3 regions of the Microbispora sp. CA-102843 genome follow, and region 2 is predicted to be linked to each of the others. Evidence: riboswitches for the same ligand, from Rfam matches in the RefSeq annotation. Region 2 holds a riboswitch; each other region holds the start of a gene.
What was found. Region 2 has a riboswitch for cobalamin ahead of ACQEVJ_RS21150 (cobyric acid synthase). Riboswitches for the same ligand answer to the same signal wherever they lie in the genome.

Region 1: linked by a shared signal. The riboswitch ahead of ACQEVJ_RS45300 (ribonucleoside-diphosphate reductase subunit alpha) and the one ahead of ACQEVJ_RS21150 (cobyric acid synthase) in region 2 are both predicted to bind cobalamin.
Region 3: linked by a shared signal. The riboswitch ahead of ACQEVJ_RS45325 (ABC transporter substrate-binding protein) and the one ahead of ACQEVJ_RS21150 (cobyric acid synthase) in region 2 are both predicted to bind cobalamin.

Annotation. Positions count from the first base shown of each region.
Region 1 is NZ_JBNJNF010000001.1:9,688,026-9,691,252, reverse strand. It holds gene ACQEVJ_RS45300 (ribonucleoside-diphosphate reductase subunit alpha) at 1-1,722, opposite strand, end outside; cobalamin riboswitch at 1,857-2,082, opposite strand; gene ACQEVJ_RS45295 ((R)-mandelonitrile lyase) at 2,212-2,613, opposite strand; gene ACQEVJ_RS45290 (zinc-dependent alcohol dehydrogenase family protein) at 2,639-3,227, opposite strand, start outside.
Region 2 is NZ_JBNJNF010000001.1:4,577,442-4,580,668, forward strand. It holds gene ACQEVJ_RS21145 (histidine phosphatase family protein) at 1-22, opposite strand, end outside; gene ACQEVJ_RS21150 (cobyric acid synthase) at 22-1,509, opposite strand; cobalamin riboswitch at 1,623-1,746, opposite strand; gene ACQEVJ_RS21155 (serine/threonine-protein kinase) at 1,809-3,227, opposite strand, start outside.
Region 3 is NZ_JBNJNF010000001.1:9,696,268-9,699,494, forward strand. It holds gene ACQEVJ_RS45320 (iron chelate uptake ABC transporter family permease subunit) at 1-344, opposite strand, end outside; gene ACQEVJ_RS45325 (ABC transporter substrate-binding protein) at 341-1,558, opposite strand; cobalamin riboswitch at 1,790-1,974, opposite strand; gene metE (5-methyltetrahydropteroyltriglutamate--homocysteine S-methyltransferase) at 2,040-3,227, opposite strand, start outside.

The DNA.
Region 1 (3,227 bases), 5.1 Mb from region 2:
CTTCGCGGCCAGGTCGGCCGAGGTCTCCAACGCCGTCAGGTAGATCTCCTCGGCGATGCGGGTGGACAGGTCCTTCGCGTCGGGGGAGTCGAACGGCATCCGCAGCGCGAAGAAGACGTCCTGGAGGCCCATCACGCCGAGGCCGACCGGCCGCCAGCGGGGGTTGCTGGCCGCGGCCTGCGGGCTCGGGTAGTAGTTGATGTCGATGACGCGGTCGAGGAAGGTGACCGCGGTGCGCACCGTGGCGCGCAGCCGCTCCCAGTCCATCTCGCTTCCGGCAGGGTGCGTGGCGAGGTGCGCGGCGAGGTTGACCGAACCGAGGTTGCACACGGCGGTCTCCGTGTCGCCGGACACCTCGATGATCTCCGTGCACAGGTTGGACAGGTGCACCACGTTGCCGGACTCGGCGGTCTGGTTGCACAGCCGGTTGGACGCGTCCTTGAAGGCCATCCAGCCGTTGCCGGTCTGGGCCAGCGTGCGCATCATCTTGCCGTACAGGTCCCTGGCCTTGACCTGACGGACGTACCGGCCGGCGGCCTCGGCGGCGCGGTAGGCGGCGTCGAAGTCCTCTCCCCACAGGTCGGGCAGCTCCGGGACCTCGTTCGGGTCGAACAGCGACCACATCGCGTCGGCTTCGACCCGGCGCATGAACTCGTCCGGGATCCAGTTGGCGAGGTTGAGGTTGTGGGTGCGGCGGGCGTCCTCGCCGGTGTTGTCACGCAGTTCGAGGAATTCCTCGATGTCGGGGTGCCAGGTCTCCAGATAGACGCAGGCGGCGCCCTTGCGGCGGCCGCCCTGGTTGACGGCGGCCACCGACGCGTCGAGAGTCCGCAGCCACGGCACGATGCCGTTGGAGTGCCCGTTGGTGCCCCGGATGAGCGCTCCCCGCGAACGCACCCGCGACCAGGAGATGCCGATCCCTCCGGCGAACTTCGACAGCTGCGCCACCTGTGCGTACCGCTCATAGATCGAGCCCAGCTCGTCGCGGGGGGAATCGACCAGGTAGCAGGAGGACATCTGGGTGTGGCGCGTCCCCGAGTTGAACAAGGTCGGCGAACTGGGGAGGTAGGCCAGCGACGACATCAGCCGGTAGAAGCCGATCGCCTCGGCCGGCGTGGTCGCCAGGCCGCACGCCACGCGCAGCAGCCAGTACTGCGGGGTCTCCAGCACCAGCCGGGTGGAGGGATGGCGCAGCAGGTAACGGTCGTACACCGTGCGCAGGCCGAAGTACTCGAACCGGAGGTCGCCCCTGAGGTCGATCGCGTCGTCGAGTTTGCGGGCGTTCGCGGCCACGAAGTCGGCCGTGGCGTCGCCGATCAGCCCCTGCGCGTGCCCGAGCCGGATCGCCTGGCTGAAGGAGGCCACCCCCTGGCCTCGGACCTCCTTGTCGATGTACCCGGCCAGCAGCCTGGCGGCCAGCCGCGAGTACTGCGGCTCCTCGCCGATCATCTCCGCCGCGGTCTGGATCGACAGCCGATCAAGCTCGGCGGTGGTGGCCCCGTCGTACAGGCCGCTGATCGTCTTTGTCGCCACGCGAAGCGGATCGATGTCGGCGAGATCGTCCGCGCAGCGCTCCACAGCTCGGACGATCTTGTTGACGTCGACCGGCTCGCTCGCCCCGTTGCGCTTGCGTACGTGCATCTGCACCCGTCGCGGCATGGAAACCTGCCGCTCGGCGTCCACCGACGACACCCCGTCCGGTGACACCCCTGTGACCGTCACAGCTCTCTCCTCGCGAACTCGGTCCCCAAGGCCCGAGACAGCGCGCAGGAGGCATTCCGGCGAGCATGCGAAAGCGGCGCGCCAGAGCCATCGGCCGTCCCGCGCGGCCTCCGACCGGCCGCACACCCATTCACTCGGTGTACGGCGCGCTGGCAGGTCTTCGGACTCGTGGGCGGCGCGGCCATATCGCCGCTTTGCCTACTGGTTGTCGCTTCCCGGATCGCCCGTAGGCCGGATCCAGTGCATGTGACAACGGTCGTTCCCACTCACCGCTGCGGGGCAGTCCCGGACTCGCACCGGGTTCCCTCTTGCCTCGGCCGTCCTGGATGGACGGCCGAACCAGCTGCAGCGACCACCATATATAGGGGGCTGAGAAAAGTCACACCCAACATGTCGCGTCACAGTGGTTACGCGCCCTTTGTGTGCCCAGTGGCGGAGCCACCGCTGCCCTCGGGTTGTGATCTCGGAACCCGGACACGGTCGCAGAGGTCAGGGGCGGGCGCTGACGCGCGGGCCGGTGTATTCGGCGTCGGTGACGTGGTCGAGCCAGGAGACGTCGTCGGTCTCCCACAGCGCCAGATGGACCATGAACCGGTCGGGTGCGGCGCCGTGCCAGTGCTCCTCACCCGGAGGCGTCCAGATCACGTCGCCGGGGTGGGCCTGGAGGATCTCGCCGCCGCGAGACTGGATCAGGGCGACGCCCTCGACGATGTAGAGGGTCTGCCCCAAGCCGTGGGAGTGCCAGGCGGTGCGCGCGCCGGGTGCGAACCGGACGATGTTCGCCCGCGCCCGGGACGGCTCCTCGCCCCGGTAGATCACGTCCGCCCAGGCGTCGCCGGTGAACCACCGCGCGGGCAGCTTTCCGGTCGGGGGCCGCTTCACGATCTCCATTTCTTCTCCTTCATCGGTGTAGGGATCACACGCGCAGCAGGGCCTTGACGGCGCGGCGCTCGTCCATGGCCTTGTAGGCGTCCGCGGCCCGGTCGAGCGGGAGGTGGAGGTCGAAGACCTTGCCGGGGTCGATCCTGCGGTTCCAGATCAGGTCGATCAGGTCGGGCAGGTACTGGCGCACCGGGGCCGGGCCGCCGTGCAGGTGGACGTGGGAGAAGAACAGCTCCGTGCCGTCCAGTACGACACCGTGGGCCACTCCCACGTAACCGACGTGCCCGCCCGGGCGGGTGGAGCGGATGGCCTGCAGCATCGACTCCTGGGTGCCGACCGCCTCGACGACCGAGTGCGCGCCCAGCCCGCCGGTCAGCTCCTTGATCCTCGCCACGCCGTCGTCGCCGCGCTCGGTGACGATGTCGGTCGCCCCGAACTCCAGGGCGAGCTTCTGCCGCGGCTCGTGGCGGCTCATGGCGATGATCCGCTCCGCACCGAGCTGCTTGGCCGCCAGCACCGCGAGCAGGCCGACGGCGCCGTCGCCGACGACCGCCACCGTCTTGCCGGGGCCGGCCTGGGCGGCCACCGCGCCGAACCAGCCGGTGCCGAGCACGTCGGACGCG
Region 2 (3,227 bases):
CCGCCTGGCGGATGATCAGCATCAGACCGCACCGGGCGGCAGGGTCGGCAGGCCCGGCGTGGGCCCACTCTCGATGAGCGAGACCAGTGCGTCGGTATCGACGTTCCGCTCAACGAGGTCCCCGAGCGCGTCCAGCCGCGCCTCCCGCAGCCGCGCGAACGACAGCGACGGGTCGCCCTGGAACTCCCGCCCCGCCGCCCGCGCCACCTCCCCGAGGAAGGCTCGCCGGAACCCGTCGTTCTCCAGCGCGCCGTGCCAGGTCGTGCCCCACACGTTTCCGGCGCGGCACCCGTCGAGGAACGGCTCACCGCCGTCGCGGGTGACGATCCCGTGGTGGATCTCGTACGCGCGTATTGGATGCCCGTAGCCCTCGCCGACCGGCCGCCCGAGCGTCTTCTCCGTCCCGAACACGACGTCGGCGGGGAGCAGCCCCAGGCCGGGCACCGTGCCCGCGCCGGACTCCACATGGTCGGTGATGGTGCGGGCGAGCATCTGGTACCCACCGCAGATCCCCAGCACCGGACCCGTCCTGCGGGCGACGAGGTCGGCGATGCCGGTGTCGCGCAGCCAGGCCAGATCGTGCACCGTGGCTCGCGAGCCCGGCAGAACCAGCAGGTCGGCGTCGGCGCAGGCGGCGGGTGACGTGGCGAAGCCGACCGTGACCCCCGGCTCGGCGGCCAGTGCGTCCACGTCGGTGAAGTTGGAGATGCGCGGATAGCGCACGACGGTCACCCGCAACGCGCCGTCAACCGCCGCGCTCCCCGTGTCGACGGGCCGGTTGTCGAGCGACAGCGAGTCCTCGACATCCATCCAAAGCCCGTCGAGCCACGGCACAACCCCGTAGACCCGGCGTCCGGTCAGCCCTTCGATCATGTCCAGCCCAGGCGCGAGCAGCTCTCGCGCGCCCCGGAACTTGTTCACAATAAAACCGGAAATATGCGCCTGGTCGGCGGCGTCGAGCAGGGCGACCGTGCCGTACAGGTGCGCGAAGACGCCGCCGCGGTCGATGTCGCCCACGACGAGCACAGGCAGCCCGACGGCTCTGGCCAGCCCCATGTTCGCGATGTCCCCGGCCCGGAGGTTGATCTCGGCAGGTGACCCCGCCCCCTCGCAGACCACCACGTCGAACTCGTCGGCCAGCCGCCGGTACGACTCCACGGCGATCGCGCGCAGCTCGTCGCGGCGCGCGCGGTATTCCAGGGCGTCCACGTCCGCGATCGGCCTTCCGCGCACGACGACCTGGCTGCGGCGGTCGCTGCCCGGCTTGAGCAGGATCGGGTTCATGTCGGCCGTCGGCTCCAGCCCGCAGGCGGCCGCCTGCACGGCCTGCGCCCGTCCGATCTCCGCGCCGTCGGCGGTGACGTAGGAGTTCAGTGACATGTTCTGCGCCTTGAACGGCGCGACCCGTACGCCGCGGCGGGCCAGCCACCGGCACAGGCCGGCCACCAGCACGCTCTTCCCCGCGTCGGAGGTGGTGCCCGCGACGAGCAGGCCGCCGCCGGCCGCCACGTCAGGCGGTGGAGCGCGAAACCGGCAGTGAGGCGCGTCTGCGCAGGCCTGTCCGGGCCATGGCATGTCCCCCCTGGGGGTGTCCGCGCCCCCGGTAGAAGGTCCGACGGCCGGAGTATCCTGGCTCCCGGATCGGCGCTTCCCCCAGCCTTCCCGCCCGTGCTGGGCAGTGGCGTGGGTGAGGGTCGCTCCCCGGTGACAGTGGCGGGACCGCGCCGGATTCACACCGGCTTCCTCCGCGTCCGTCGCTTACGGTGGTCAACATACACCTCGGTGTCAGATATGCCGCAAGTGGGGCGCTACGTGCGCTTGAGTGTGGCGATCATGTAGAACGGCTCGTTCTTCGTCCACTTGTTCTCGCCGTGCCCGTTGTAGTCGAACGTCATCGTCCCGTTGTCGTGGACCGTCAGGTAGATCGTGCCGTTGCGGACGCAGTTGCCCCGCATCGACACCCGCTTCAGCCGCACCGTCGTCCCGCTGACCACCTGAAGCCTGGACGTGCCCACGCACCGGTAGTCGACGAATTGCTCGGTGACGGTGCTGCCGCTCTTCGGCACAGTCAGCACGAGCGTGTCGTACGCGCCGGGCTGGTAGTCCACCCTGCCGCGCCACACGCCCGCGAAGCGTGCGGTGAAGCGCAGGGGCTCGCGCGCGGCGGGCGTCCGGCTGGGAGAGGGACTGGTTGACGGGCTGGGTGAGGGATGGGGACCCGCCGCCGGAGTGAGCGTGACGGCGGCGACCGCCGTGTGCCGCGCGTCACCGCCGGCGGCGCCTTCGGACGGCAGCACGGACAGCAGCACGCCCCCCGTCGTCGCGGCCGCGAGCGTGACCGCCGCCCCCGCGAGCAGCCCCCGGCGGCGGCCGGCGCCGTGCCGTGCGGGGACGGTGTCCGGCCCCTGATACGCGGGAGGCCGTGTGGCGGCGAGCACGCCCGGGACGTCCCCGGAGGTCCCCTCCGGAACCGCGCCGAGCAGCCGCATCGTGAGGTCGAGGATGCCCGGGCGCTCCGCGGGGTTCTTGCGCAGGGCCAGCGCGACGATGGAGCGCAACGGCTCTTCCAGGTCGCCGAGGTCGGGCTCCTTTGTGAGCACGCGGTTCAGCACGGCGGGCAGCGCGTCGTCGCCGAACGGCGGCCTGCCGGTGGCGGCGAACACCATCACGCAGCCCCACGCGAACACGTCCCAGGCGGGCGCGGGCGGCTCGCCGGCGATCTGCTCGGGCGCCATGTAGGCGGGCGTGCCGACCATGCTGCCGCTCGCCGTGGTCGCGCCGAGATGGCGGGCGACCCCGAAGTCGACGACCCTCGGGCCGTCGGACCCCAGCAGCACGTTGGCGGGCTTGAAGTCGCGATGGACGATCCCGGCCTGGTGCACGGCGGCGAGTGCGGTCGCGGTCGCCACGGCCAGCCGGTGCAGCGCGGGCCCCGACCGCCGTCCCGCCTGCTGCAGCGAGGGGCCCTCCACGTACTCGCTCACGACGTAGGGCCGCGGGCCGTCGAGGTCGAAGTCGAGGACCCGGGCCACGCAGAACTGCGCGACCCGCCGCGCGGCGGCGATCTCCCGCGCGAAGCGGCGGCGGGCGTCCTCATCCCCCGACCAGCCCTCATGCAGCAGCTTGACCGCCACGGGCGTGCCCTCGGCCGTGCGGCCGAGGTAGACCACCCCCTGGCCGCCCGCGCCGAGGCGGCCCTCCAGCCGATAGCCGCCGATCTCGGCCGG
Region 3 (3,227 bases), 5.1 Mb from region 2:
GAGACGCCCAGGCTGGCCCCGGAACTCACCCCGAGGATGTACGGCTCGGCCAGCGGGTTGCGGAACAACGTCTGCATCTGCACCCCGGCCGCGCCGAGGGCGGCTCCGGCCAGAGCGGCGGTGATCGCACGCGGAAGCCGTACCGTCCAGATGATCTCGCGTACGGCGGGGTCGGCCGAGCCGTCGCGCAGCAGCGCGGGCAGCGCCCGGGACAGGGGGATCGAGGTGGAGCCGAGCGTGACGGCCAGCGCGAACGCGACCGGCACCGCCAGCGCCAGGATCGACAGGACCACCGCCCGGCGGCGGTGCGCCGCCGGGACAGCCGTCAGTGCCGCCGCGGTCAACTGGTCATCTTCTGGTAGAAGGTGAACTCGTGGCCCGGGGCGAGGTCGGGATGCAGGATCGCCACCAGGTCGCCGAGGATCAGATCGGGCCGGGCGACGCCGCGCTCCCAGTAGTCGTTGCCGCCGCCCGGGCCCATGGTCTTGTTGGCCGACCACACCTCGCCCGTCTCGAAGGCGGAGAACTTGGCGTAGCGGGCGTCGGACTTCTCCACGTCCGCCAGGGACTTCCACTCGTTGACCTGGGCCAGCCAGACCTTCGCGTCCTTGGCCTTGGCCAGCACCGCCTCCAGGTCCAGCGTGGTGCTGCCGGAGCCGGAGGCGTCCGCCCACGCGTAGATCCCGCCGGCGTCCTTGATCAGCCCGGCCACGTAGCTGCCGCCGTTGGGCATCGACCACTGGCCCTGGTACATCTGGCCGGGCAGCACGGTGACCGGCGTGGCCGCCTTGGCCTTGGCCGCCAGCGCCGTGTAGTCGGACTCGATCTTCCCGAACACCTCGTTCGCCCTGGCCTCGGTGCCGGTGAGCGCGGCCATCAGCCTGATCCACTCGGCGCGCCCCAGCGCGGTGGACTCCAGCCACTCGGCGTTGGCGACCACCTTGATCCCGGCCTGGCGCAGGGGACCGTACGCCTTGTCCTCGGTGCCCTGCGTCATCAGCACGTCGGGCTTGGCGCCGATCACCTTCTCGGTGTCGACCTCCTGCCCGGAGGCGTACTCGGTGACCGCACCGGACTTCACCCGCTCCAGCACCTCCGGGGAGGTGATGTAGCCGGCCGAGGCGACCCCCTTGAGCCGGTCCAGCACACCCAGTTCGGTGATGAACGGCAGGTGCGTGGTCGAGGCGGAGTAGAGCGACTCGATGGGTGTCTCGATCGTCACCGCGCCCGCGAGTTCGCCCGACAACTGGGGGGCGGGCGTGCCGCAGCGCACCAGCACGTACGTCTCCGGCTTGGCGTTGGGGGCGGGCTGCTTGACCGTGACGACCTGGTAGTTCTTCGCGTACGTCAGGGTGAAGTTGGTGGCGTGCCTCAGGGTCTGCTTGACCGGGAAGTAGTCCGTGTTCGCGTCGTAGGAGGTGACGCAGCGGCTGTCGGCCGTCGCCGCGCCCGTGGCGGGCGACGCGGATGGTTCGGTGCCACCGCAGGCGGCCGTGGTGAGAAGGATCGCGGGTAGGACGGCGAGCAACGCGCCGCCGATCGGGCGGGGGATACCCATCGGTGGTCTCCTGTGAACGGGCCGCGACCGCCGTTCCTCGACAGCGTGACGCGGCGAGCGAGGAGCCGGATCACCACGAGAGCCCGGCACGGCGGCGGGTTTCACGACCGTCAGGCATGAAACAGCCGCCCGGGAAGCCGGTAGCCGTGCCGCGGGCAGGGAGAAGGGCGTCACGCCGGTTGCATGGCATGGCGACCACCGTCCTCTCTTGGGGAGATCCGCCCCAATTTCATCGAGGAGGCGACCGCGTGAGTCTCCTGGCTCTCGGGTCGAAGCTCGCCCCTGCCTTCCCACCCGCGTGCGGGCAGTGGCGTCGTCGGGGTTCGCTCGCCGATCACAGTGGCGGGACCGCGCCGGATTCACACCGGCTTCCTCGTTCCGCCGTCGCCTTCACGACCATGGTCGCATACGACGCATGCGCAACCGCAGTCGGGTGATCCCGGTCCGGCACGGTGTTCAGCCGTGCCGGACCGGGGACGTGTCAGGCCCGCGGGTGGTCGGCCACTTCGGCACGGATCTCGCGAGCGGCCGTGACGAGGTTCTCCAGCGAACGGCGGACCTCGGCCCAGCCGCGGGTCTTCAGGCCGCAGTCGGGGTTGGCCCACAACCGACCGGCCGGGATGGCCTCCAGGCCCGTACGCAGCAGGGACACCAGCTCCTCGCTCCCCGGCACTCGGGGGGAGTGGATGTCGTAGACCCCTGGCCCGACCTCGCGCGGATACCCGGCCTCGGCCAGCTCATGGGCCACCTGCATGTGCGAGCGGGCGGCCTCCAGGCTGATCACGTCCGCGTCGAGATCTTCGATCGCCGCGAGGATCTCACCGAACTCCGCGTAGCACATGTGGGTGTGGATCTGCGTCTCCGGCCGTACCCCTGCCGTGGCCAGCCGGAACGCCTCGGTAGCCCAGCTCAGGTAGGCGGGCCGTTCCGCGGCCCGCAGCGGCAGCGTCTCGCGCAGGGCGGGCTCGTCCACCTGGATCACGGCGACACCGGCCGCCTCCAGGTCGGCGACCTCGTCGCGCAGCGCCAGCGCCACCTGGCGGGCGGTGTCGCCGAGCGGCTGGTCGTCGCGGACGAAGGACCAGGCCAGCATCGTGACAGGGCCGGTGAGCATGCCCTTCACCGGCCGGCTGGTCTGCGACTGGGCGTACCGGGTCCAGCGCAGGGTCATCGGCTCGGGGCGGGAGATGTCCCCGGCCAGGATCGGCGGCCGGACGTAACGCGTGCCGTAGGACTGCACCCAGCCGTGCCGGGTGGCGATGTACCCGTCGAGCCGCTCGGCGAAGTACTGGACCATGTCGTTGCGCTCGGGCTCCCCGTGCACCAGGACGTCCAGGCCGGCCTTCTCCTGGAAGGCGAGGACCTCGCGGATCTCGGCCGCGATCCGCTCGTCGTAGGCGTCCCGGTCGATGCGCCCCGCCAGCAGGTCGGCGCGGGCGGTCCGCAGCTCGGCGGTCTGCGGGAAGGAGCCGATGGTGGTGGTCGGCACCAGCGGCAGCTCCAGCCGGGCGCGTTGTGCCCGCGCCCGTTCGGCGTACGGCTGGGCGCGCCGGACGTCCTGCGGTGTCACGGCCGCCGCGCGGGCGCGTACGGCCGGGTTGCGGGTGAGGGTGGAGGTCGCCCGGGACTCGAGCGCCGCCCGGTTGTCGGCGAGGTCGGCGGCGATGGC